DNA from 2 places in the Streptomyces sp. NPDC001927 genome. Region 1 is predicted to be linked to the other one. Evidence: riboswitches for the same ligand, from Rfam matches in the RefSeq annotation. Region 1 holds a riboswitch; the other holds the start of a gene.
What was found. A riboswitch is a leader RNA that binds a small molecule or an ion and turns the genes downstream of it on or off. The one in region 1 is predicted to bind S-adenosylmethionine.
Positions count from the first base shown of each region.

Region 2: another riboswitch for S-adenosylmethionine. It lies ahead of thrC (threonine synthase); the one in region 1 lies ahead of ACWCO8_RS30370 (aminotransferase class V-fold PLP-dependent enzyme).

Region 1 is NZ_JBSFEN010000012.1:177,430-189,072, forward strand. Features, by position in the region: gene ctaD (aa3-type cytochrome oxidase subunit I) at 1-312, shown strand, start outside; gene ACWCO8_RS30330 (cytochrome c oxidase subunit 4) at 309-707, shown strand; gene ACWCO8_RS30335 (Ig-like domain-containing protein) at 831-2,084, shown strand; gene ACWCO8_RS30340 (hypothetical protein) at 2,100-2,501, opposite strand; gene ctaE (aa3-type cytochrome oxidase subunit III) at 2,679-3,299, shown strand; gene qcrC (cytochrome bc1 complex diheme cytochrome c subunit) at 3,367-4,176, shown strand; gene qcrA (cytochrome bc1 complex Rieske iron-sulfur subunit) at 4,173-5,225, shown strand; gene qcrB (cytochrome bc1 complex cytochrome b subunit) at 5,222-6,847, shown strand; gene trpD (anthranilate phosphoribosyltransferase) at 6,978-8,069, shown strand; SAM riboswitch class IV at 8,178-8,294, shown strand; gene ACWCO8_RS30370 (aminotransferase class V-fold PLP-dependent enzyme) at 8,487-9,890, shown strand; gene ACWCO8_RS30375 (glycerate kinase family protein) at 9,904-11,055, opposite strand; gene ACWCO8_RS30380 (SLC13 family permease) at 11,052-11,643, opposite strand, start outside.
Region 2 is NZ_JBSFEN010000010.1:267,203-278,845, reverse strand. Features, by position in the region: gene ACWCO8_RS27225 (alpha,alpha-trehalose-phosphate synthase (UDP-forming)) at 1-456, opposite strand, end outside; gene ACWCO8_RS27220 (DUF11 domain-containing protein) at 534-2,360, opposite strand; gene ACWCO8_RS27215 (glucosyl-3-phosphoglycerate synthase) at 2,398-3,339, opposite strand; SAM riboswitch class I at 3,460-3,619, shown strand; gene thrC (threonine synthase) at 3,637-4,944, shown strand; gene ACWCO8_RS27205 (MoaD/ThiS family protein) at 4,979-5,257, shown strand; gene ACWCO8_RS27200 (cold-shock protein) at 5,676-5,879, shown strand; gene groL (chaperonin GroEL) at 6,203-7,831, shown strand; gene ACWCO8_RS27190 (SRPBCC family protein) at 8,031-8,498, shown strand; gene ACWCO8_RS27185 (GNAT family N-acetyltransferase) at 8,495-9,043, shown strand; gene ACWCO8_RS27180 (hypothetical protein) at 9,080-10,003, shown strand; gene ACWCO8_RS27175 (helix-turn-helix domain-containing protein) at 9,920-10,867, opposite strand; gene ACWCO8_RS27170 (DUF2000 family protein) at 10,928-11,386, shown strand; gene ACWCO8_RS27165 (GlxA family transcriptional regulator) at 11,361-11,643, opposite strand, start outside.

The DNA of each region.
Region 1 (11,643 bases):
AACACGATCTCGACGATCTCCTCGTTCCTGCTCGGTCTGTCGATCCTGCCGTTCCTCTACAACGTCTGGAAGACCGCCAAGTACGGCAAGAAGATCGAGGTCGACGACCCGTGGGGCTACGGCCGTTCGCTGGAGTGGGCGACCTCCTGCCCGCCGCCGCGGCACAACTTCCTCACCCTGCCGCGGATCCGTTCCGAATCCCCGGCGTTCGACCTGCACCACCCTGAGATCGCGGCGGTCGACCAGCTGGAGAACAAGCCGCACGAGGCCGAGGCTCTCACCGCCGGCAGCAGCAAGGAGGCCGGCAAGTGAAGATCCAGGGCAAGATGTTCATCTGGCTGAGCGTCTTCATCCTCGCCATGGCGATTCTCTATGGCGTGTGGTCGAAGGAGCCGGTCGGTACCACGGCGCTCTTCCTGGCCTTCGGCCTCGCCATCATGATCGGCTACTACCTGGCCTTCACGGCCCGGCGGGTCGACGCGATGGCGCAGGACGACAAGGAGGCCGACGTCGCGGACGAGGCCGGCGAGGTGGGCTTCTTCGCCCCCCACAGCTGGCAGCCGCTCTCGCTGGCCGTCGGTGGTGCGCTCGCCTTCCTCGCCGTCGCGATGGGCTGGTGGATCCTGTACTTCTCGGCTCCGCTGATCCTGGTCGGTCTGTTCGGCTGGGTGTTCGAGTTCTACCGCGGTGAGAACCAGAACCAGTAGCACCACCCGCTTCACCCCGTAACACCCCGAGGGGCCCGGACACTTCGTCGCCACGAAGTGTCCGGGCCCCTCGTTTGCAGTACTCGACGCGCTGGTCGGCCGGAATGTTCTTACGGTGATGTCATGAACGACACGCCGCGCATTCGGACTGTTCTGAGCTGCACTCTTATGGCCCTGCTCGTCAGCGTGGGCGCCGGTGCCTGCGCGGGCTCCGACGGCCATCCGCTCTCGGCGAAGCCGTACGACGCGGCGGAGCAGGTCTCCTTCAGCGCCCCCGAGGGCGACAAGAAGGCGGACCCGGACAAGGCGCTGGAGATCACGGCCAAGGGCTCCGACGGCCGTATCACCGACGTCACGGCCGTCGACGCGACCGGGCACCACCTGGCCGGCGAACTGACCGCCGACGGCCGCCTCTGGCGCTCCACGGGCTCCCTGACGGCCGGCGCCCGCTACACCGTCAAGGTCTCCGTGGAGGACGAGGACGGGGCCCCAGGCACCCGTACGTTCACCTTCGAGACCGCCCCGGCCAAGCGGGCCCTGACCGTCGAGTTCGGCCCGGAGGCGGGCAAGTACGGCGTCGGGCAGCCCATCACGGCCGAGCTCAGCCTCCCCGTGCAGGACAAGAAGGCCCGCGCGGTGGTCGAACGGGCCCTGAAGGTGCGCTCCACGCCGGCCGTCGCGGGCTCCTGGCACTGGGTGGACGACCGGAAACTGCACTTCCGTCCGAAGGAGTACTGGCCCGCGGGCGCGTCGATCACCGTCACCGGCAACCTCGCGGGCGTCAAGGTCGGCGACAAGCTCTACGGCGGCGAATCGAAGCCGCTCAAGCTGACCATCGGCGACCGGATCGAGGCCGTCGCGGACGCGGGCTCGTACTCCATGACCGTGCGGCGCAACGGAGAAGTGATCAAGACCATGCCGGTGACCACCGGCAAACCGGGCTTCTCCACCCGTAACGGCATCAAAGTCGTGCTCGGCAAGGAGTATTACGTCCGGATGCGGGGCACCAGCGTCGGCATCGCCGAGGGCAGCTCGGAGTCGTACGACCTGCCCGTGTACTACGCCACCCGGGTGACCTGGAGCGGCGAGTACGTCCACGCCGCGCCCTGGTCCGTCGGCTCACAGGGATTCGCGAACGTCAGCCACGGCTGTGTCGGCATGTCGACGGGGAACGCGGCCTGGTTCTTCGAGACCGTCCGCCCCGGCGACATCGTGCAGACCGTCAACAGCATCGGCGACACGATGGACCCGTTCGGCAACGGCTTCGGCGACTGGAACCTGGAGTGGGACAAGTGGCGCCAGGGCAGCGCCCTGGTGGCCGACACCAAGAGCGCCGCCCACGAGCCCGACCCCAGCCGCCTCGCGCCGTCGATCTAGGTCCTTCCGAGGCCGTTACGCGTCGATGGACAGGCGCTCGCGCAGCAGACCCGCCAGGGACGCCGCGAACTCGACAGGTTCCACCGGAAGAGTGACCGCGGCGTCCGCCCGGCTCCAGGTCGCCAGCCAGGCGTCCTGCGGCCGGCCGATCAGGAGCAGCACCGGCGGGCAGCGGAAGACCTCGTCCTTGATCTGCCGGCAGACGCCCATCCCGCCCGCGGGCACGGCCTCGCCGTCCAGGACGCAGGCGTCGATCCCGCCCTCCTCGAGGCGCGCGAGCACGGCCGGGAGTGTCGCGCACTCGATGAACTCGACCGGCGGAACGTCGGCCGCGGGCCTGCGCCCGGCAGCCAGCCGCACCTGTTCCCGCGTGTTCGCGTCGTCGCTGTAGACCAGGACCGTGGCGCTCGACTGCATCGTTCCTCCGTGAAGGTCATCAACCGATGCGCGGGATGCTACTCCGTCCCACACCCCGTCAACACCGGTACGACACCGGTTGGGAGGCCACTTCGATGGGCCGTTCGGGCTGGACAGAGGCCCCTGACACTCCGAACGGCACCCCCCGGAGTGAGGGCGGGATAAGCGACCGACATAATGTCGGTCGTGGCGACAGTAACGACAGTAGAAACCGGGCACGCGCACCCGTCGGTCAATCGACCGAACCTCACCAGCGTCGGAACCATCATCTGGTTGAGTTCCGAGCTGATGTTCTTCGCGGCCCTCTTCGCGATGTACTTCACCCTGCGATCGGTGACCGGCCCCGAGTTCTGGACGGAAAAGGCCGACGCCTTGAACTTCCCGTTCTCGGCGACCAACACCACGATCCTGGTGCTCTCCTCCCTCACCTGCCAGCTCGGCGTCTTCGCCGCGGAGCGGGGCGATGTGAAGAAGCTCCGGACGTGGTTCATCATCACGTTCGTGATGGGTGCGATCTTCATCGGCGGCCAGGTGTTCGAGTACACCGAGCTGGTCAAGCACGAGGGGCTCTCGCTCTCGTCGGACCCGTACGGCTCGGTGTTCTACCTGACCACCGGCTTCCACGGCCTGCACGTGACGGGCGGTCTCATCGCCTTCCTGCTGGTCCTGGGCCGGACGTACGCCGCCAAGAGGTTCACTCACGAGCAGGCAACCGCCGCCATCGTCGTGTCCTACTACTGGCACTTCGTCGATGTCGTCTGGATCGGCCTCTTCGCCACGATCTACATGATCAAGTAATCGGGTCCCGGGACCCGAGCACATCCAGCAAGCATCGACGCAGAAGATCCTGACACCGGGGTAATCCGTGAAAAAGCTCTCCGCACGACGACGCCATCCGCTGGCGGCGGTCGTCGTCCTACTCCTCGCGCTGGCGGCCACCGGGGGGCTGTACGCCGCGTTCGCGCCCGCGGGCACGGCGAAGGCCGATGAAACAGCCCAGTCCCTCGCCATCGAGGAGGGCAAGAAGCTCTACGCCGTCGGCTGCGCCAGCTGCCACGGAACCGGCGGTCAGGGCACCACTGACGGCCCGTCCCTGGTCGGCGTCGGTTCGGCGGCCGTGGACTTCCAGGTCGGCACGGGCCGTATGCCGGCCCAGCAGCCGGGCGCCCAGGTGCCGAAGAAGAAGGTCATCTACACGCAGGCTGAGATCGATCAGCTCGCGGCGTACATCGCCTCCCTCGGTGCCGGCCCGATCACGCCGACCGAGGGCCAGTACAGCCCCGACGGCGCCGACATCGCCCGTGGTGGCGACCTGTTCCGCTCCAACTGCGCCCAGTGCCACAACTTCACCGGTGAGGGCGGCGCGCTGACGCACGGCAAGTACGCCCCGAACCTCGAAGGCGTGAGCCCGAAGCACCTGTACGAGGCCATGCAGACCGGCCCGCAGAACATGCCGTCCTTCCCCGACACGACCATGCCGGAGAAGGAGAAGAAGGACATCATCGCGTACGTCCAGGCTGTCAACGGCGAGAAGGCCGACAGCCCCGGCGGGCTCAGCCTCGGCGGCCTCGGCCCCGTCAGCGAGGGTCTGTTCGCGTGGGTGTTCGGTCTGGGTGCGCTGATCGCAGTTGCCGTCTGGGTCGCGGCCCACACCGCTAAGGCCAAGAAGTCATGAGTAGCCAAGAGATTCCAGAAGAGAACCTGCCCGCAGAGCAGGACACCGCGCACGGCGCGGTGAAGGTCCTCGACGACCCGTTCGCGGACCCGGGCCTCCCGCCCCACAAGCCGCGCATCCAGGACATCGACGAGCGGGCCGCCAGGCGGTCCGAGCGTGCGGTCGCCTTCATGTTCACGCTGTCGATGCTGGCCACCGTCGGCTTCATCGCCTCGTACGTGATCTTCCCGGTCGACAAGATCGTCTACATCTGGCCGTTCGGCCGGGTGAGCGCGCTCAACTTCAGCCTGGGTCTGACCCTCGGCGCGGCGCTCTTCTTCATCGGCGCGGGCGCGGTCCACTGGGCCCGCACCCTGATGTCCGACGTGGAGATCGCCGACGAGCGTCACCCGATCCAGGCGTCGCCGGAGACCAAGGCGAAGGTCATGGCGGACTTCGCGGCCGGTGCCGCCGAGTCCGGCATGGGCCGCCGCAAGCTCATCCGCAACACGATGTTCGGCGCGCTGACGCTCGTACCGCTCTCCGGCATCGTGCTGCTGCGTGACATGGGCCCGCTGCCCGAGAAGAAGCTCCGGTCCACCCTGTGGGCCAACGGCAAGCAGCTCATCAACATGAACACGCACGAGCCGCTGCGTCCCGAGGACGTCGCCGTCGGTTCGCTGACCTTCGCGATGCCCGAGGGCCTCACGGAGCACGACCACGACTTCCAGGTCCAGATCGCCAAGGCCGCCCTGATGATCGTCCGGATCCAGCCGGAGGACATCAAGGACAAGCGCGAGCTGGAGTGGTCGCACGAGGGCATCGTCGCCTTCTCGAAGATCTGCACCCACGTCGGCTGCCCGATCTCGCTGTACGAGCAGCAGACCCACCACGTGCTCTGCCCGTGCCACCAGTCCACCTTCGACCTCTCCGACGGCGCCCGTGTCATCTTCGGCCCGGCCGGTCACGCCCTTCCGCAGCTGCGGATCGGTGTGAACGACAAGGGCAACCTGGAGGCGCTCGGCGACTTCGACGAGCCCGTCGGCCCTGCCTTCTGGGAGCGCGGATGAGCACTGTGACCGATACGAAGAAGAAGGCACCCGCCGGCGAGCGGGTGGCCGACTGGGCCGACGGCCGCCTGGGGATCTACTCCCTGGCCAAGGCCAACATGCGGAAGATCTTCCCGGACCACTGGTCCTTCATGCTGGGTGAGATCTGCCTCTACAGCTTCCTGATCATCATCCTCACGGGTGTGTATCTGACGCTGTTCTTCCACCCGTCGATGAACGAGGTGGAGTACCACGGCAGCTACATCCCGCTGCAGGGTCAGCTGATGTCCGAGGCGTTCAACTCGACCATGCACATCTCCTTCGATGTGCGCGGTGGTCTGCTCATCCGGCAGATCCACCACTGGGCGGCGCTGATCTTCCTCGCCGGCATGTTCGTGCACATGATGCGCGTGTTCTTCACCGGCGCGTTCCGCAAGCCGCGTGAGATCAACTGGCTGTTCGGCTTCCTGCTGTTCTTCCTGGGCATGTTCACCGGCTTCACCGGTTACTCGCTCCCGGACGACCTGCTCTCCGGCACCGGTGTCCGCTTCATGCAGGGCGCGATCCTGTCCGTGCCGATCATCGGCACGTACCTGTCGATGTTCCTGTTCGGCGGGGAGTTCCCCGGCGGCGACTTCGTCGCCCGGTTCTACTCGGCGCACGTCCTGCTGCTGCCCGGCATCATGCTCGGTCTGGTGGTCGCCCACCTGATCCTGGTCTTCTACCACAAGCACACGCAGTTCGAGGGCCCCGGCCGTACGAACAAGAACGTCGTGGGCATGCCGCTGCTGCCGGTCTACATGGCCAAGGCCGGAGGCTTCTTCTTCCTGGTCTTCGGTGTCATCGCGGTCATCGCGGCGATCGCCTCGATCAACCCGATCTGGGCGCTCGGCCCGTACCGCCCGGACCAGGTGTCCACCGGCGCCCAGCCCGACTGGTACATGGGCTTCGCCGAGGGTCTGATCCGTGTCATGCCGGGCTGGGAGATCAACCTCTGGGGCCACACGCTCGTCCTGGGCGTGATGATCCCGCTGGCGATCTTCCCGGCGGTCCTCGCGGCCATCGCGGTCTACCCGTTCATCGAGTCGTGGATCACCGGCGACAAGCGCGAGCACCACATCGCGCAGCGCCCGCGCAACGCTCCGACGCGCACCGCCTTCGGTGTCGCCTGGATCACCGCGTACATGATCATGCTCGTCGGTGGTGGAAACGACCTCTGGGCCACCCACTTCCACCTGTCGATCAACTCGATCACCTGGTTCGTCCGGATCTTCTTCTTCGTCGGACCGGTCATCGCGTTCGTCGTCACCAAGCGGATCTGCCTCGGCCTCCAGCGCCGGGACAAGGACAAGGTGCTGCACGGACGCGAGTCCGGCATCATCAAGCGCCTGCCGCACGGTGAGTTCGTCGAGGTCCACCAGCCGCTCAGCCAGGGCGAGCTGTACAAGCTCACGGCGCACGAGCAGAACCAGCCGGCCGAGCTCGGCCCGCTGGTCGACGAGAACGGCGTCGAGCGCAAGGTCGGCCGCATGGAGAAGCTCCGCGTCAAGCTCAGCAAGGGCTACTACGGCGAGGACCACCAGATCGCCAAGCCGACCGCCGAGGAGTACAAGGAGATCACGAGCGGCCACGGCCACCACTGATCACCTGATCGCCTGACCGCAAGGTCGCCACAGCGAGAGCCCCGTCCATTCGATGGACGGGGCTCTTTGCCGTGCTCCCGGATCGATAGGGTGGGACCTGTATTCCGTTACGTGATGACCAGGAGCTGCCATGAGCGCTGCGACCCCCGCTGGAGGCGAGTACAGGGCGGGCCTCCCCCTGGCTTCGACCGGGGGGACCCCCACCTGGCCTGGCGTCCTCGACGGACTGCTGACCGGCCGCGACCAGAGCGCCGAGGACACCGCCTGGGCCATGGACCGCATCCTGCGCGGTGAGGCCACCGACGCGCAGATCGCCGGCTTCGCCGTCGCCCTGCGCGCCAAGGGCGAGACCGTCGACGAGATCACCGGGCTCGTCCGCACGATGTACGAGCACGCCAACCTGATCGAGGTCCCAGGACCGTCCGTCGACATCGTCGGCACCGGCGGCGACGGCGCCAAGACCGTCAACATCTCCACCATGTCCGCGATCGTGGTGGCCGGCACCGGGGCGAAGGTCGTCAAGCACGGCAACCGGGCCGCCTCCAGCGCGAGCGGTGCCTCCGACGTCCTGGAGAAGCTGGGCGTCAACCTCGAACTGACCCCGAAGCGGGTCGCCGAGGTCGCGGACGAGGCCGGGATCACCTTCTGCTTCGCCGTGAAGTTCCACCCGGCGCTGCGCCACGTGGCGGCGGCCCGGAAGGAGCTCGGCATCCGGACCACCTTCAACTTCCTCGGTCCGCTCACCAACCCGGCCCGCGTCAAGGCCCAGGCGACTGGTGTCGCCGACGCCCGGATGGCCCCGATCATGGCCGGAGTGCTCGCCGAGCGCGGCTCCTCCGCGCTGGTCTTCCGCGGCGACGACGGCCTGGACGAGCTGACGACCACGGCCACCTCACGGGTCTGGGTGGTACGGGACGGCCAGGTGCGCGAGGAGGCCTTCGACCCGAGGGACGTCGGCATCGAGCTGGTCCCGGTGGAGGCCCTGCGCGGCGCCGACGCCTCGTACAACGCGGACGTGGCGCGCCGGCTGCTGGCGGGTGAGACCGGTCCCGTACGGGACGCGGTCCTGCTGAACTCGGCGGCGGCGCTCGTGGCGCTGCACCCGGGGTCGGGCACCCTGGCGGAGCAGCTGCGCGAGGGGATCGCGCGGGCGGCCGAGTCGATCGACTCGGGGGCCGCCCGGAAGGCGCTGGAGCGCTGGGTGGCGGCGAGCAACGCGTAGCGCCGGCGCGCGGCAGAGGGGTCCGGGTTTGTCCGGGCCCCTTTTTCGCGTCCCGGATCCCGGACACGGGTTGCGCCGGAGCGATCACCTGACATAGCTTCTTGGCCAGGTCATGAGTGACAGCTACGAAGCCCCGGCTTGCTGTCCGGCAACCCTCCGTCCGTGGCGGGGTGCCCCGGGTGAAGACCAGGCCGTGGACAGCAAGGTCCGCGGCAAGCGCGGACCCCTGCGACACCCTGGGGTCCTGGTCCTCAAGGGAGCAGTCTCGTGAGCAAGCGAATGCGATAGGGCCTTCGGCCCCGTTTCCCCACCCTCCGCACGCCGTGTCGTGTGTCGAGGCAACACCCGTACGAGGCACCCACATCGTGCTGCCCTGCGGGCCCTTCGCTGCCCCAGTCCTGCCAGGGAGATACCGCCATGTCCGCGTACCCGAACGCCACCGTCACCACTGCCGCCACCGCCGCCGACGCCGAATCCGCCGACCCCTGCTGTGCCGCTCCGCTCCCGGTCCTCGGGCGGGACGTCACCGTGCCGCTCGTGACCGGCGGCGAGGTCACGTACGCCGCGCTCGACTACGCGGCCAGCGCGCCGGCCCTGCAGCGGGTGTGGGACGACGTCGCCGCGTACGCCCCGTACTACGGCAGCGTCCACCGGGGCGCCGGGTACCTCTCGCAGCTCTCCACCGACCTGTTCGAGAACAGCCGCGTCACGGTCGCCGAGTTCCTCGACTGCCGCCCCGAGGACCAGGTCGTCTTCACCCGCTCCACCACCGACTCGCTCAACCTGCTCGCCCAGGTCGTCCCCGAGGGGTGCGAGGTCTTCGTCTTCGAGACCGAGCACCACGCCTCGCTCCTGCCGTGGCAGGACGCCCGGGTCACCTACCTCAACGCGCCCCGCACGCCCGCCCAGGCCGTCGAGACCCTGGAGCGCGCCCTCGCCGACCGCGACCCCTACGGCCCGGCCCTCGTCTGCGTGACCGGTGCCTCGAACGTCACCGGTGAGCTGTGGCCGGTCAAGGAGTTGGCCGCCGCCGCCCACGCGCACGGCGCCCGGATCGTCCTCGACGCCGCCCAGCTCGCGCCCCACCACCCCGTCTCCGTACGGGAGTTGGACGTGGACTGGGTCGCGTTCTCGGGGCACAAGCTGTACGCCCCGTTCGGTTCGGGCGTCCTCGCGGGCCGCGCCGACTGGCTCCAGGACGCCGAGCCGTACCTCGCCGGTGGTGGCGCCTCCAAGAAGGTCGCCCGCCGCGCCGACGGCGGGGTCGACGTCGAGTGGCACACCACGGCCGCCCGCCACGAGGCCGGTTCGCCGAACGTCATCGGCGTCTACTCCATCGCCTCCGCCTGCAAGGCGCTCACCGAGGCCGGTTTCGACCAGCTCGTCGCCCGCGAGCAGCACCTCATCGACACCGTCCGCGCGGGCCTCGCCGAGGTGCCCGAGGTGAAGGTGCTCTCGCTCTTCGGCGACGACGCGCCGCGCGTCGGCGTCATCTCCTTCGTCGTCGAGGGGTGGAACAGCTCGCACTTCGCCGCCGCGCTCTCCGCCGAGTACGGCATCGGCGTCCGCGACGGCCTCTTCTGCGCCCACCCGCTCGTCCGCACCCTGCTCGGCAGCGACCCGCAGACCCAGGGCGAGTGCGGCGCGCCCGAGGCCGCGCCCGGCGAGAAGTCGCTCAACGCGATCCGGGTCAGCTTCGGCGCCGGTACGCCCGACGAGCACGTGGAGCGTTTCGTACGGGCCGTGAAGGAGCTCGTCCGGGACGGCGCGCAGTGGAAGTACCGCACCGAGGACGGCCGTTGCGTCCCGGACCGCGGCTGACGATCAGGGCTGTTCAGGCCGCCAGCCGGGTGCCCAGCAGGACCATCCGCAGAGCGCGCTCGGCCGCGTCGGCGAGGAACTCCGCGCCCCGGTCGAGCGCCTCGGGCAGCGCCATCGGGGCGGGCAGGATCGAGCCGTAGGCGTCCACCCCCACCGCCCGTACGTGGTGGGCGCCCTTGCCGAGGGTGCCCGCGAGGGCGAGGACGGGGACGCCGTGGGCCTTGGCCCGACGGGCCACCTCGGCGGGGATCTTGCCGCGTACGGTCTGCCCGTCGAGGGCGCCCTCGGCCGTGATGACCAGGTCGGCGCGGGCGAGCCGGGCGTCCAGGTCGATCCGGTCGAGCAGCACCTCGAACCGGGGCAGCAGCCGGGCGCCGAGCGCGGCGAGCCCGGCGCCGAGACCGCCCGAGGCGCCTGTGCCCGGGGCGGTCCGCAGTGCGACCGGGACCGGCAGGTCGCGGCCGAGGACGGCGGCCCACCGCTCCAGGGCCGCCGACAACTCCTCGACCTGCTCCGGGCTCGCGCCCTTCTGCGGGCCGAAGACCCGCGCCACGCCCCGCTCGCCGCACAGCACGTTGTACGGATTGCAGGCCACGAGGAGCTCGGCCTCGTCAAGGCGGGGGTCCAGGCCCGTCGCGTCGATCCGGTCGAGGCGGTTCAACGCCATTCCACCTAGGGGGAGTTCGGCTCCTTCGGTGTCCAGGAGTCGGGCGCCGAGGGCCTGGAGCGCGCCCGCGCCGCCGTCCGAGGTGCCCGAGTCGCCGCAGCCGACCAGGACGCGGCGCGCCCCGGCGTCCAGCGCGGCCCGGATCAGCTCGCCGACCCCGAAGGTCGTCGTGGCGCCCGGGTCGCGCCGCCCGGCCGGCACCAGCGAGAGGCCCGCGACGGCCGCCATCTCGACCACCGCGGAGTCGGGGGCGAGGAGCGCGAAGTGGGTCCGGACGGGTGAGCCCAGCGGGCCGGTCGCGACCCGGGGCACGAGCCTGCCCCCGGTCGCGGCCGCCAGGGCCCGCGCCGTACCCTCACCGCCGTCGACCAGCGGGATCAGGTCGAGCACGGCGTCCGGGCAGGCCCTGCGCACCCCCTCGGCGATGGCCTCGGCGGCCTCGGGAGCGGAGAGGGACTCCTTGAAACCGCTGGGGGCGACGGCGATACGGAAGGTCATGGCTGGGACTCCAGAAGGACGGGCACGCCGAGCAGCGGCCAGACGAAGAGGGCGAAGCACAGCACGAGCGCGGCGCTGAGCGGGGCGAGCACGGCGGAGAGCCGCAGCAGATGGCCCGGGGTGAAGGTGGGGACGCCGTCGGGTGGTTCGGCGAAGAGCGCGACCGGTTTCGCGGAGGCGGGCAGCGTCTGGCAGAAACCGGCCGCCGCCGTCGAGGCGAGCGCGGCGGCCACCGGGTTGACCCCGGCGGCGACCGCCGCCGCGATCACCAGCGGGACGAGCACGGAGGAGCGGGCGGAGCGCGACTGGAGGACCAGGTGCGCGGCCGTGCCGACCACCACGACCGCCGCGAGGAACCCCCAGGCGGGTATCCCGTCCACCGGAAGACCGCCGACCAGCCAGCTGGCCGCGCCCGAGTCGACGAGCGCCACGCCCATCGCGGTGGTCGCCGCCATGAACAGGAGCATCGGCCAGGGCACCGACCCGAGCCCCTCCTTGAGCCGTACCGTCCCCAGCGCCGGCGAGGAGGCCACCACCGCGCCGATCAGCGCCACCACCGCGGGGGACACCCCGTGGAGCGGCTCCGAG
Region 2 (11,643 bases), on a different contig from region 1:
CAGCTGCCCCGGGACCAGCGCCAGGTGGTAGTCCTGCACCAGGACCGCCGCGCCCTCGTCCGCCCGCGCCGCCAGCTCCTCGGCGAAGGCCCGGTTGTAGGCGCGGTACGACTCCCAGCGGCGGCGGAACTCCGCGTCGAAGACCGGCTCGCGCGGGATCTCGTACAGGTGGTGGTGGAGGAACCACAGGACCGAGTTCGCGATCCCGTTGTACGCGTCGGCGTACACCTCCGGGTCGATGTCCAGCATCCGCACGCCCGGCTCGGACTCCCCGCGCCTGACCGCCTCGCGGTCGCCCTCCCCCAGGGCCGCGCACACCCACACGCTGTCCTGGGAGGAGATCGCGCTCAGCCCCGAGACGAGACCGCCCCCGCCGCGCCGGGCACTGAGTGTGCCGTCGGCGGCGAGGGCGTACGAGACAGGACCCCGGTTGGACGCGACGAGCACAGAAGCCATGTGGCGAACCTAGCCCGTCACGTAAACGCTCAAACGTACGTATACGACTCTGGCGAATCCTCGCCCCTCGTCACGGCTCAGTGGTCGCGGCGTCCGCGCAGAGCCGCCTTCGCCACCAGACCGGTCGCGGCCAGGGCGAGGGCGAGGCCGCCGAGCAGCCAGAGCCGCTCACCGCTGGAGCCGGTCTCGGCCATCGAGCCGCCGGGACCGTGCGGGCCCTGCGGGATGTCCGGGCCGTCCGGGACGTGGGGGGTCGGGCGGGGCTGGTGGGTGGTCGGTGCGGGGGTCGGCGCCACCTCCGACTCCGTTGGGGTGGGATCCACCGGGGCCGACGGCTCCCGCTCCGGCTCCGGCTTCGACGGAGCCGGCTTCGGGCTCGGCCTCGGCGGATCCAGGACCGGGGTCACCGCGCACGCCGGGTCCTCACTGCCCTCGCCGCAGTTCGAGCGCGGGGACTCGACCTCGACGCTGTTGCGGAGCGTGCCGTCGCCGCGCACCGGGTCGTGGACCTTCACCGAGTACGTGACCGTCGCCGTCTGCCCGGCCGGGATGTCACCGACGTAGCCGATCTTCGGCGCGTCGTACGTGACCTTGCCGAGCGTCGCCTTCGCGTCGCCCAGGTAGGCGGCGTCGTCCAGGTTGCCGGTCAGGTCGTCGCTGAACTTGGCGTTCGGGTGGTCCAGCCGGCTGATGTTCTTCGCGGTGACCGTGTACGTCAGGGTGTCGCCCGGCCTCACCTTCGTCGGGCTCGCCGTCTTGGTGATCTCCAGGTCCGGCACCGGTACGGAGAAGGCCAGGCCCGAGGGCACGTACGTGTCGCCCGTCGTGGTGAACGTCAGCTCCGCCGACCGCGCGCCCACCGGGATCGCGCCGTCCGGGATGTCGAAGGCCTTGGCGTCGATGGAGAGGTTGTTCGTCAGCTTCGGCGCGACGGCGCCGTCGTCCTCGCCGACGAAGAAGTTGTCGGTGTTGCCCGTGTGCGCCTCGGTGACGTTCTTGCCGTCGACGAGGAAGGTGTCGCCGGGCGTGTTCCAGTCGCCCTCGTACGCCGTCACGCTCGCCCGCGCCTTGCCCGTCGTCCGGTGGAAGCCGTCCACGGTGACCGTGGTCGCGGGGGAGGTGGAGCGCTGCAGGACGTGCCCGCCGTAGACGTACACGTTGCGGCGGTCAGGGGCGTGGGTCGGGTCGGGGCCCGGGAACGCGTAGACGACCGTCAGGGACCAGCCCGCCACGCAGCCCTTGCCGTCCGGCGCCCAGATGCCGCCGACCGAGATCTGCGCGTCCGTGCCGGTCACGCCCTCGAACGCGGACGTCACGTCCGACTCGCCCGTGTAGTAGTGCGGGCCACGGGTGTCCGCCGGGTCCGTCACCAAGCTGTCGATCGAGACCGCCGTCTCAGGACCCGCCCCGACCCTGATGTGCGGCGCGGTCGTGGCGTGGTCGCCCGGCGAGGTCACCACATCGGCGCCGGAGATGTCGCAGCGCTTCAGCTGCGCCCCGCTCGGCCCCTTGTACGTGCCGTCGTTGCCGCCCCAGAACAGCCGGGCGTACGCGACCTTCGCCCCGGCCGGGACGACGACATGGCCGGTGCTGGAGCCGTAACCGGCGTCCATGGAGGCGGTGTTGATCCGCTTCATGGCGAAGGTGTTGTTGTTGTCGCGCCCCTGCCCTGAGGCGGCGCCGGCGCAGCGCGCGGCCAGGTCGGCGGGGGCCGTGGGGCAGCCCATGACCGTGTTGCCGATGGTCGTGAAGTCGCCGTACAGCGACTCGTCGTAGCGCTTGCCGAAGGGCTCCACCACGTCGGCCGCGGCGGGACCGGCCACGGCGAGGGAGAGCGAGCCGAGTGAGCCGGCGGCGAGGACGAGCGCCGCCGGCGACATGATCATCCGATTCTTGAACCGCATGAAACGGAAGATAGGCAAAAATCACCATCATTCGGCGTTACGCCACGCGGCGGTGCGCGTACTCCGCGATCTCCACCATCGGCGGCCGCTCCTCCGTGTCCACCGCGTACGTGTGCGGAGTGAAGCCCTCCTCGCCGCGCTCGAACTGGGTGAGCCGCGGCCGCACCAGATGGCCACGGGAGAGCCGCAGCTGCGCCGTCCGGTAGATCGCCGCCGCCATCCGGCCCAGCGCCTGCCCGTCCTGGTGCCGGTGCTTGCGGACCCCGACGTCCACCTGCGCGAGGGCGTCCAGACCGACCGTGTGCAGCGCGTCCACGAGCAGGCCCAGCTCCACTCCGTAACCGACCGGGAACGGCAGCCGTTCGAGCAGCGAACGGCGCGCCGCGTACTCGCCGCCCAGCGGCTGCACGAATCCGGCCAGCTGCGGCCAGTGCAGATTGAGCAGCGGCCGCGCCACCAGCTCCGTCACCCGACCACCCTGACCTGGGGTGTCGCCGAGCGGGCGGTCGTACATCGCCTTCACGAAGTCGACGTCCTGGTCGGTGAGCAGCGGGCCGACGATGCCGGTGACGAAGTCCGCGGAGAAGTCCCGCAGATCCGCGTCGACGAAGCAGACGATGTCCCCCTCGGTCACCATCAGTGACCGCCACAGCACCTCGCCCTTGCCGGGCACGGCGGGTATCCGGGGCAGGATCGCGTCCCGCGCCACCACCCGCGCCCCGGCCGCCGCCGCCACCTCCGCCGTACGGTCGGTGGAACCGGAGTCGATCACCACCAGTTCGTCCACGAGCGGAACGGCCTCGGTCATCAGCTCGCGCCGGATGACGGAGACGATCTCGCCGACCGTCGCCTCCTCGTTCAGCGCGGGCAGCACGACGCTGACCGTCGTCCCGTGCTTCGCCGCCAGGACGCGGTCGAGTCTTCGGTCCGCCACGGACCAGGACCGCCGACCCAGCCAGCGCTCCACTTCCTCCAGCACGTGATCTCCATCTCGCGGTTCGGACGGCAGGTCCAACCCTCCGGGCCTTCGGTTACAGTCTTGAACAACGCGGATGCCCGATGCATGTCGGGGTGCCACCCGCGTCACACAATCGAATACCGCTCATCCAGAGGGGCAGAGGGAAACGGCCCGTTGAAGCCCCGGCAACCCTCCAGTCGGTCACTCGTCCGCAGTCGTCAGCACTGCGCCCGCGAGGCTCCCGGCTAGGGAAGGTGCCAAATCCGTCTCATGGCGATGTTCGTCATGGGAAAGATGAGGAGAAAGGGCCTCGCCTCCATGGCTGTACAGACTGCTACCCCCGACACCACCGCCGCCGACACCGCTCGGACGGTCGATCTCGGTCCCGCTTCCGGCCTTTCCTGCCGGGAATGCGGCGAAGTCTTCGCACTCGGCCCGATCTTCGCCTGTGAGCTGTGTTTCGGCCCCCTCGAAGTCGCGTACGACCTTCCCGTCGGTGACCCCGAGGCGCTGCGCAAGCAGATCGAGGCCGGCCCCGCCAATATCTGGCGCTACGCCCCGCTGCTGCCCGTCCCCGCCGACGTCGCCGAGAAGCCGAACCTGAACCCGGGCTGGACCAAGCTCGTCCAGGCCGACAACCTCGCCGGCGAACTGGGCGTCGAGCCCGGCAAGCTCTTCGTCAAGGACGACTCGGGCAACCCGACGCACTCCTTCAAGGACCGCGTCGTCGCCCAGGCGCTCGAGGCCGCCCGCGCCTTCGGCTTCACCACGCTCTCCTGCTCCTCCACCGGCAACCTGGCCGGCGCCGTCGGCGCCGCCGCCGCCCGCGCCGGCTTCCGCTCCTGCGTCTTCATCCCGCACGACCTGGAGCAGGGCAAGGTCGTCATGGCCGCCGTCTACGGCGGAGAGCTCGTCGGCATCGAGGGCAACTACGACGACGTCAACCGCTTCTGCTCCGAGCTCATCGGCGACCCGCTGGGCGAGGGCTGGGGCTTCGTCAACGTCAACCTGCGGCCGTACTACGGCGAGGGCTCCAAGACGCTCGCGTACGAGATCTGCGAGCAGCTGGGCTGGGTCATCCCTGACCAGCTCGTCATCCCGATCGCCTCGGGATCGCAGCTCACCAAGATCGACAAGGGTCTGCAGGAGCTCATCAAGCTGGGCCTGGTCGAGGACAAGCCGTACAAGATCTTCGGCGCCCAGGCCGAGGGCTGCTCGCCGGTGTCCGCCGCCTTCAAGGCCGGTCACGACGTCGTACGGCCCCAGAAGCCCAACACCATCGCCAAGTCGCTCGCCATCGGCAACCCGGCCGACGGCCCGTACGTCCTCGACATCGCGCGCCGCACCGGCGGCGCCGTGGAGGACGTGAACGACGAGCAGGTCGTCGAGGCGATCAAGATCCTGGCCCGGACCGAGGGCATCTTCGCCGAGACGGCGGGCGGCGTGACGGTCGGCGTGACGAAGAAGCTGGTCGAGGCCGGCCTCATCGACCCGACCCTCACCACCGTCGTGCTCAACACCGGCGACGGCCTCAAGACCCTCGACGCGGTGGCCGACACCTCTCAGGCGACCGCCACCATCAAGCCGAGCCTGGACGCGTTCCGCGACGCCGGCCTGGCCCACTGACCCCCACTCGTCCGTTCACGGAAGGCAGCAGCACATGAGCGTCAAGGTCCGTATCCCCACCATCCTCCGTACCTACACGGGCGGCCAGGCCGAGGTTCCGGCGGAGGGCGCGACCCTGTCCGAGGTCATCTCCGACCTGGAGAAGAACCACGCGGGCATCGCCGCCCGCGTCCTGGACGACCAGGGCAAGCTGCGCCGCTTCGTGAACGTCTACGTGAACGACGACGACGTCCGCTTCGAGCAGGGCCTGGAGACGGCGACGCCGGACGGCGCGGGCGTCTCGATCATCCCGGCGGTCGCCGGCGGCTGCTGAGCCCACGGCCGAGCGCTCGCTTTACCCCGAGTAACCGAATTGCCCCCTCCGCGAGAGAAGCGGAGGGGGCAATTCTGCATGGTTGAACGCGGTAGAGTTGGGGAAGTCCCCCCGGCTTCACCCCGCTGCTCCGTGCCAGCCGCATATGAGAATGCGTCCGCACGCGACAAGAAGCAGCCAAAGTACGCGAACGATCTGTACCTTCTGCGCGCTTTGCCGGGCCCGACTTGCCCCGGAATTCATTCAATTCTCCGGAATTCTCCTTTACGGCGTGCCCAGAATTCTCGTCCGATTGACCTGTTGCAGAGGGCAGTTGGGCAGATACATTCAGCCGCGGTCGACGCGTTCCGGCGCAGGGTCTGACCCGGGTCCGCGAAGTGCGGGTCCCGCGCAAGGGCCAGTAATAGGGGAGTTAGGCATGGCTCAGGGCACCGTCAAGTGGTTCAACGCGGAGAAGGGCTACGGCTTCATCGCGGTCGACGGTGGTGCGGATGTATTCGTCCACTACAGCGCGATCCAGATGGACGGATACCGCACCCTCGAAGAGGGTCAGCGGGTCGAGTTCGAGATCTCGCAGGGCCAGAAGGGTCCGCAGGCGGACATGGTCAAGCTCGCCGTCTGAGCACGGCGCGATCGGCCACCACGTACGCACTCACGCGTTCTCACGCCGAGGGGTCCGCATCCTGACCGGGATGCGGACCCCTCGTGCGTGTGCGGGGTGTGTCGGTGGCCCCCGCTCGATCTGTGGGAGTCGCTTGCACTCGCATGGGCCGAGTGCTAATCATTGGCGTTAGCACTCTGAAGGTGAGAGTGCTTACGAGGATCGGGCAGACGAGGTCCGCGGCCAGGTGGGGCAAGGAACCGCCGGGTACGCAGGCCGTCCGTCGCGGGCGTCGGCGCGGTCCTGGAGCGTTATCCACCCCATGTCCGGGAGGACCACTTCACATGGCCAAGATCATCGCGTTCGACGAGGAGGCACGGCGCGGTCTCGAGCGCGGGATGAACCAGCTCGCCGACGCCGTCAAGGTCACCCTTGGCCCCAAGGGCCGGAACGTCGTCCTCGAGAAGAAGTGGGGCGCCCCCACGATCACCAACGATGGTGTCTCCATCGCCAAGGAGATCGAGCTCGAGGACCCGTACGAGAAGATCGGCGCCGAGCTGGTCAAGGAAGTCGCCAAGAAGACGGACGACGTCGCCGGTGACGGTACGACCACCGCGACCGTCCTCGCCCAGGCGCTCGTCCGCGAGGGCCTGCGCAACGTGGCGGCCGGCGCCAACCCGATGGCCCTCAAGCGCGGCATCGAGAAGGCCGTCGAGGCCGTCTCCGGCGCCCTGCTCGAGCAGGCGAAGGATGTCGAGACCAAGGAGCAGATCGCTTCCACGGCCTCCATCTCCGCCGCCGACACCCAGATCGGCGAGCTCATCGCCGAGGCGATGGACAAGGTCGGCAAGGAAGGCGTCATCACCGTCGAGGAGTCCCAGACCTTCGGTCTGGAGCTGGAGCTCACCGAGGGTATGCGCTTCGACAAGGGCTACATCTCGGCGTACTTCGCCACCGACATGGAGCGTATGGAGGCGTCCCTGGACGACCCGTACCTCCTGATCGTCAACTCCAAGATCTCCTCGGTCAAGGACCTGCTCCCGCTCCTGGAGAAGGTCATGCAGTCGGGCAAGCCGCTGCTGATCATCGCCGAGGACGTCGAGGGCGAGGCCCTGTCGACCCTGGTCGTCAACAAGATCCGCGGCACCTTCAAGTCCGTCGCGGTCAAGGCTCCGGGCTTCGGCGACCGTCGCAAGGCCATGCTGAACGACATCGCCATCCTCACGGGCGGCACGGTCATCTCCGAGGAGGTCGGCCTCAAGCTCGAGAACGCGGGCCTGGACCTGCTGGGCCGCGCCCGCAAGGTCGTCATCACCAAGGACGAGACCACGATCGTCGACGGTGCCGGTGACAGCGACCAGGTCGCCGGTCGCGTCAACCAGATCCGCGCCGAGATCGAGAACTCGGACAGCGACTACGACCGCGAGAAGCTGCAGGAGCGCCTGGCGAAGCTCGCCGGCGGTGTTGCGGTCATCAAGGCCGGTGCCGCGACCGAGGTCGAGCTCAAGGAGCGCAAGCACCGCATCGAGGACGCCGTTCGCAACGCGAAGGCGGCCGTCGAGGAGGGCATCGTCGCCGGTGGTGGCGTGGCCCTGCTCCAGGCCTCCAACGTCTTCGAGAAGCTCGAGGCGGACCTGACGGGCGACGAGGCCACCGGTGCCAACATCGTCAAGCTGGCGCTCGAGGCTCCGCTGAAGCAGATCGCCGTCAACGCCGGCCTCGAGGGCGGCGTCGTGGCGGAGAAGGTCCGCAACCTGCCCGTCGGCCACGGCCTGAACGCCGCGACCAACGAGTACGTGGACCTCATCGCCGAGGGCATCATCGACCCGGCGAAGGTGACGCGTTCCGCGCTGCAGAACGCGGCCTCCATCGCCGCGCTGTTCCTGACCACCGAGGCCGTCATCGCCGACAAGCCGGAGAAGGCCTCCGCGGCCGCTCCGGGCGGCATGCCGGGCGGTGACATGGACTTCTGAGCCTCGGCTCAGTAGCTCCTCGCTGTACGCGACTGAGGGCGGCACTCCCTGCTGGGGGTGCCGCCCTCGGGCGTTCGGGGTGATGCTGGTGGGGTGGGGGCGGCGCACGGGCTACGGAAGGTCCAGGGAAGGCCTACGGAAGGTCCAGGGAAGGCCTACGGAAGGTCTACGCAAGGCCTACGGAAGGTGGGAGCGAGCCATGATCACGCTGCTGACGACACCGACCGAGCGCGAGCTGGTGATCACCCGCACCTTCGACGCCCCGCCCGCCCGCGTCTGGGAGGCGTGGACCCGGCCCGAGCACGTCCGCCAGTGGTACGGCGTGGCCGCGATGCCCACGACCGTCTGCGACATCGACCTCCGGGTCGACGGCGCGTGGCGCTGGGGCCAGAAGGCGCCCGACGGCCGGGAGATCGTCTTCTCCGGAACGTACGAGGAGATCCTGCCGAACGAGCGCCTCGTCTACACCGAGGTCTTCGAGCTGATGCCGGGCCCGGCGGTGCACGTCACCCTCACCTTCGACGACACCCCCGACGGCGGCACGGCGCTCACGAGCACCTCGATCTGGCCGTCGACGGAGATCCGCGACCAGGCGCTCGCGACGGGCATGGAGGCCGGGATCAAGGAGGAGTACGACAGGCTCGCGGTGTACCTGGAGATGATGTGAGCCTGGACGTGCCGCGCCTCGACGCGGGGCCGTACGAGCTGCGGGCCTGGGAGCGGGCGGACCTGCCGCTCGTGGAGGAGGCGTCGACGGACCCGTACATCCCGCTGACGAACACGGTCCCGCCGGTGTACTCGGAGGGTGAGGGCGAGGCGTTCGTACGCCGGCAGTGGAGCCGCGCGGAGTCGGGCGCGGGCTACTCCTTCGTGGTCGTCCGCCGCCGCGACGCCCGCCCGGCGGGCATGATCGGCCTCTGGCTCCGCGACCTGCCGGAGGGCCGCGCGACCCTCGGCTACTGGATCGTCCCCTCCTGCCGGGGCGAGGGCGCCGCGGCGGCGGCGCTGACGACGGTGAGCGCCTGGGCGCAGGGCGAACTGGGTATCCCCCGGCTTCAGTTGCTCCTCGAACCGTGGAACGAGGCCTCGGTGAAGACGGCCGAGCGGGCCGGGTTCGTACGGGAGGGGCTGCTGCGGTCCTGGCAGGAAGTGGGCGGCGAGCGGCGGGACATGGTGATGTACGGGCGGGTGCGGGCGGGCCGCCCTGGGTAAGGGGAGGGGGGAACCGGACCCGCGGGGGTGGAGCCGATGCGTCGCTCGGAGTTACCGCACCTCTCCCACTACTGGGAGCTGTCAGGCCGTCAGGACGGTGTGGACCAGGTCGTACGGGTCGAGGGGAAGGTCCATGTCTACGAGAACTTCCCCGACTACCTCCTGACTGAGAGATTCGAAGGCCCTTACTTCTCCGTACGGACCCCGGGCCTCCGCGACGCCACGGGGGCGGTCGTCCCGTGCACCCCGGAGGCGTGCCGCCGCTGGGTGAACGCCGCCGTCGTCCACGTCAGGACCGTGGACGCGATCAGCGCCGAACTCCGCGCCGCGCACGCCCGGGTCGTCGCCCTCCCGTGGCGGAGGCCGCTGGCCCTGCGGCGCGCCCTCGACGCCTGGGAGGAGGCGCGGGGGCGGTACGAGCGGGTGCTCCAGGATGCCTTCGCGGCGTACGCGCCGGTCGGCGAGGAGATCCGTGCGGTGGTGCAGGCCGAGCAGGAGCGGGTGGCGGCGGAGATCCGCGAGCGGGAGCGGCTGAGGGCGGAGGAGCGCGGGCGGCGGGCGCGGCTCGCGGAGCGGGCGGTGTGGGGCTGGTGCGTGGTGGACGCCGGGGGCGGTCGGCGCACGGTGCACGTCTTCCGGCACGACGTCCGCAGCGTCGAGCTGCCGGCCGAGGCCCGGGGCGGGGACGGCGCGCGCGTCGACCTGGCGGGGCTGCGGCGGGCGCTCCTCGACCTGAACCTGCCCGACGTCGTCTGGGACCGCGCCGCGCTGCGGGAGGCACGGCGGGAGGTGGGCGTGGCGTTCCGGAACTGGTGGCAGGAGCTGTTCTACGAGAACTACCGCACCCTTACCGAGCCCCCGCCGCCCCCTTCTCCGTCACGCTGGAGCACGGGCGGGAGCGGGACGAGCGGGTCGGGCGGGTATAGCGGGGGTGGCTTCAGCTGCGCGAGCGGGTTCTGAGGGGCTACTGACTGGCCGGCTGGTGGCTGGTCGGCTACTGAACGGCCGGCTGGTGACGGGTCGGCTTGTGGCTGGTCGGCTTCTGGCGAAGCGTCCTGGGGTCGTGCCGACGTGGCGTTTGAAGTGGCGGGTCAGGTGCGACTGGTCGTAGAAGCCCGTCGCCGTGGCCACCTCCGCGACGGGACGGCCGGCGAGGAGCAGGCCGCGGGCCCGGGTGACGCGGCGGGACGTCACGTACTGGTGCGGGGCGATGCCGAAGGCCGTGGTGAACGCCCGTACCAGGTGGGTGGGGTGGGCGTGCAGGAGCCGCCCGGCCTCCTCCAGGCTCACGCCCTCCTCCAGCCGGGCGTCGAGCAGCTCCCGCAGGGTGTGCGCCACGCTTCGTGCGGCGACCGTGGGGGCGGGGGTGAGGCGGGGGCGCAGGTGGCCGCGGAGGCGTTCGGCGATCAGGGCCAGGCGGCTCTCCGCCTCCAGCTCGTCGCCCGGGTGCGCCAGCGTCGCGTGCAGCCGCGCGACCCGGGCGCGGAGCAGCGGGTCGGCGAGGTCGGGGCCGTCCACGGCCGGCCCGATGAAGCTCTCGTCCAGCTGGGTCAGGTCCAGGTAGAGCACGCGTTTACGGAAGCCGTGGTCGGTGGCGGGGGAGCCGTTGTGCGGGACCTGGGGCGGCAGCAGCGAGACCGTGTCGTGCGGGGTGCCGTGCTCGCGCCGGTCGAGGTCGTAGCGGACCGCGCCGTCGTCGACGATCAGGAGCGTCCAGGCGTCGTGGACGTGCATCGGGTACGCGTGCTCGGTGAAGTGGGCGTGGAAGACCTCGACGACCCCGGGGATCCGCGGGCGCCAAGCGGTCACCGTTTCACGCGTCACCTTGCCACCATGCCAAGAACGTACAAGAACGGCCCGAGGGCCGACGGGCAGTCTCAGAGCATGAACAGTGACACGAGCACCGACACGAGCACCGACACGAACCCGCCCGTACGGTTCGACAACAAGATCGCCGTGCTGCTGCGGGACGACCTGGAGACCTGGCAGCGGCTGAACGTCACCGCGTTCCTGGTCAGCGGCCTCGGCACGGAGCTCCCCGAGGTGATCGGCGAGCCGTACGCCGACGCCGACGACGTCCCGTATCTGCCGATGTTCCGGCAGCCGGTCCTCGTCTTCGAGGGCTCGAAGGAGACGCTGACCGCCGCGCACGCCCGCGTACTGTCGCGCGCCCTGCCCCACGCGGTCTTCACCGCCGACCTCTTCGCCACCGGCAACGACCGCGACAACCGGGCCGCGGTGCGCGCGGTGCCGACGGGCGGCCTCGACGTGGTCGGACTCGCCGTGTACGGCCCGCGGAACGCGGTCGACAAGGCGCTCAAGGGCGCGCGGATGCACCCGTAGGCTCCGGGTCCGTCCTCGGGTCCGTCCTCGGCTCCGTGCGGAAGCGGTGGCGGTATTCGGTCGGGGTGGTGTCGAGGCGGCGGCGGAAGGCGCGGATCAGGGTGTCGGTCGTGCCGAAGCCGCAGGTGGCCGCGATGCGTTCGAGGGTGCCGTCGGAGGTTTCGAGAGTGGCGCGGGCGCGTTCGACGCGGGCGGCCTCGATGTAGACGCCCGGGGTCATGCCGAGTTCGTCCTTGAAGATCCGGGTGAGCTGGCGG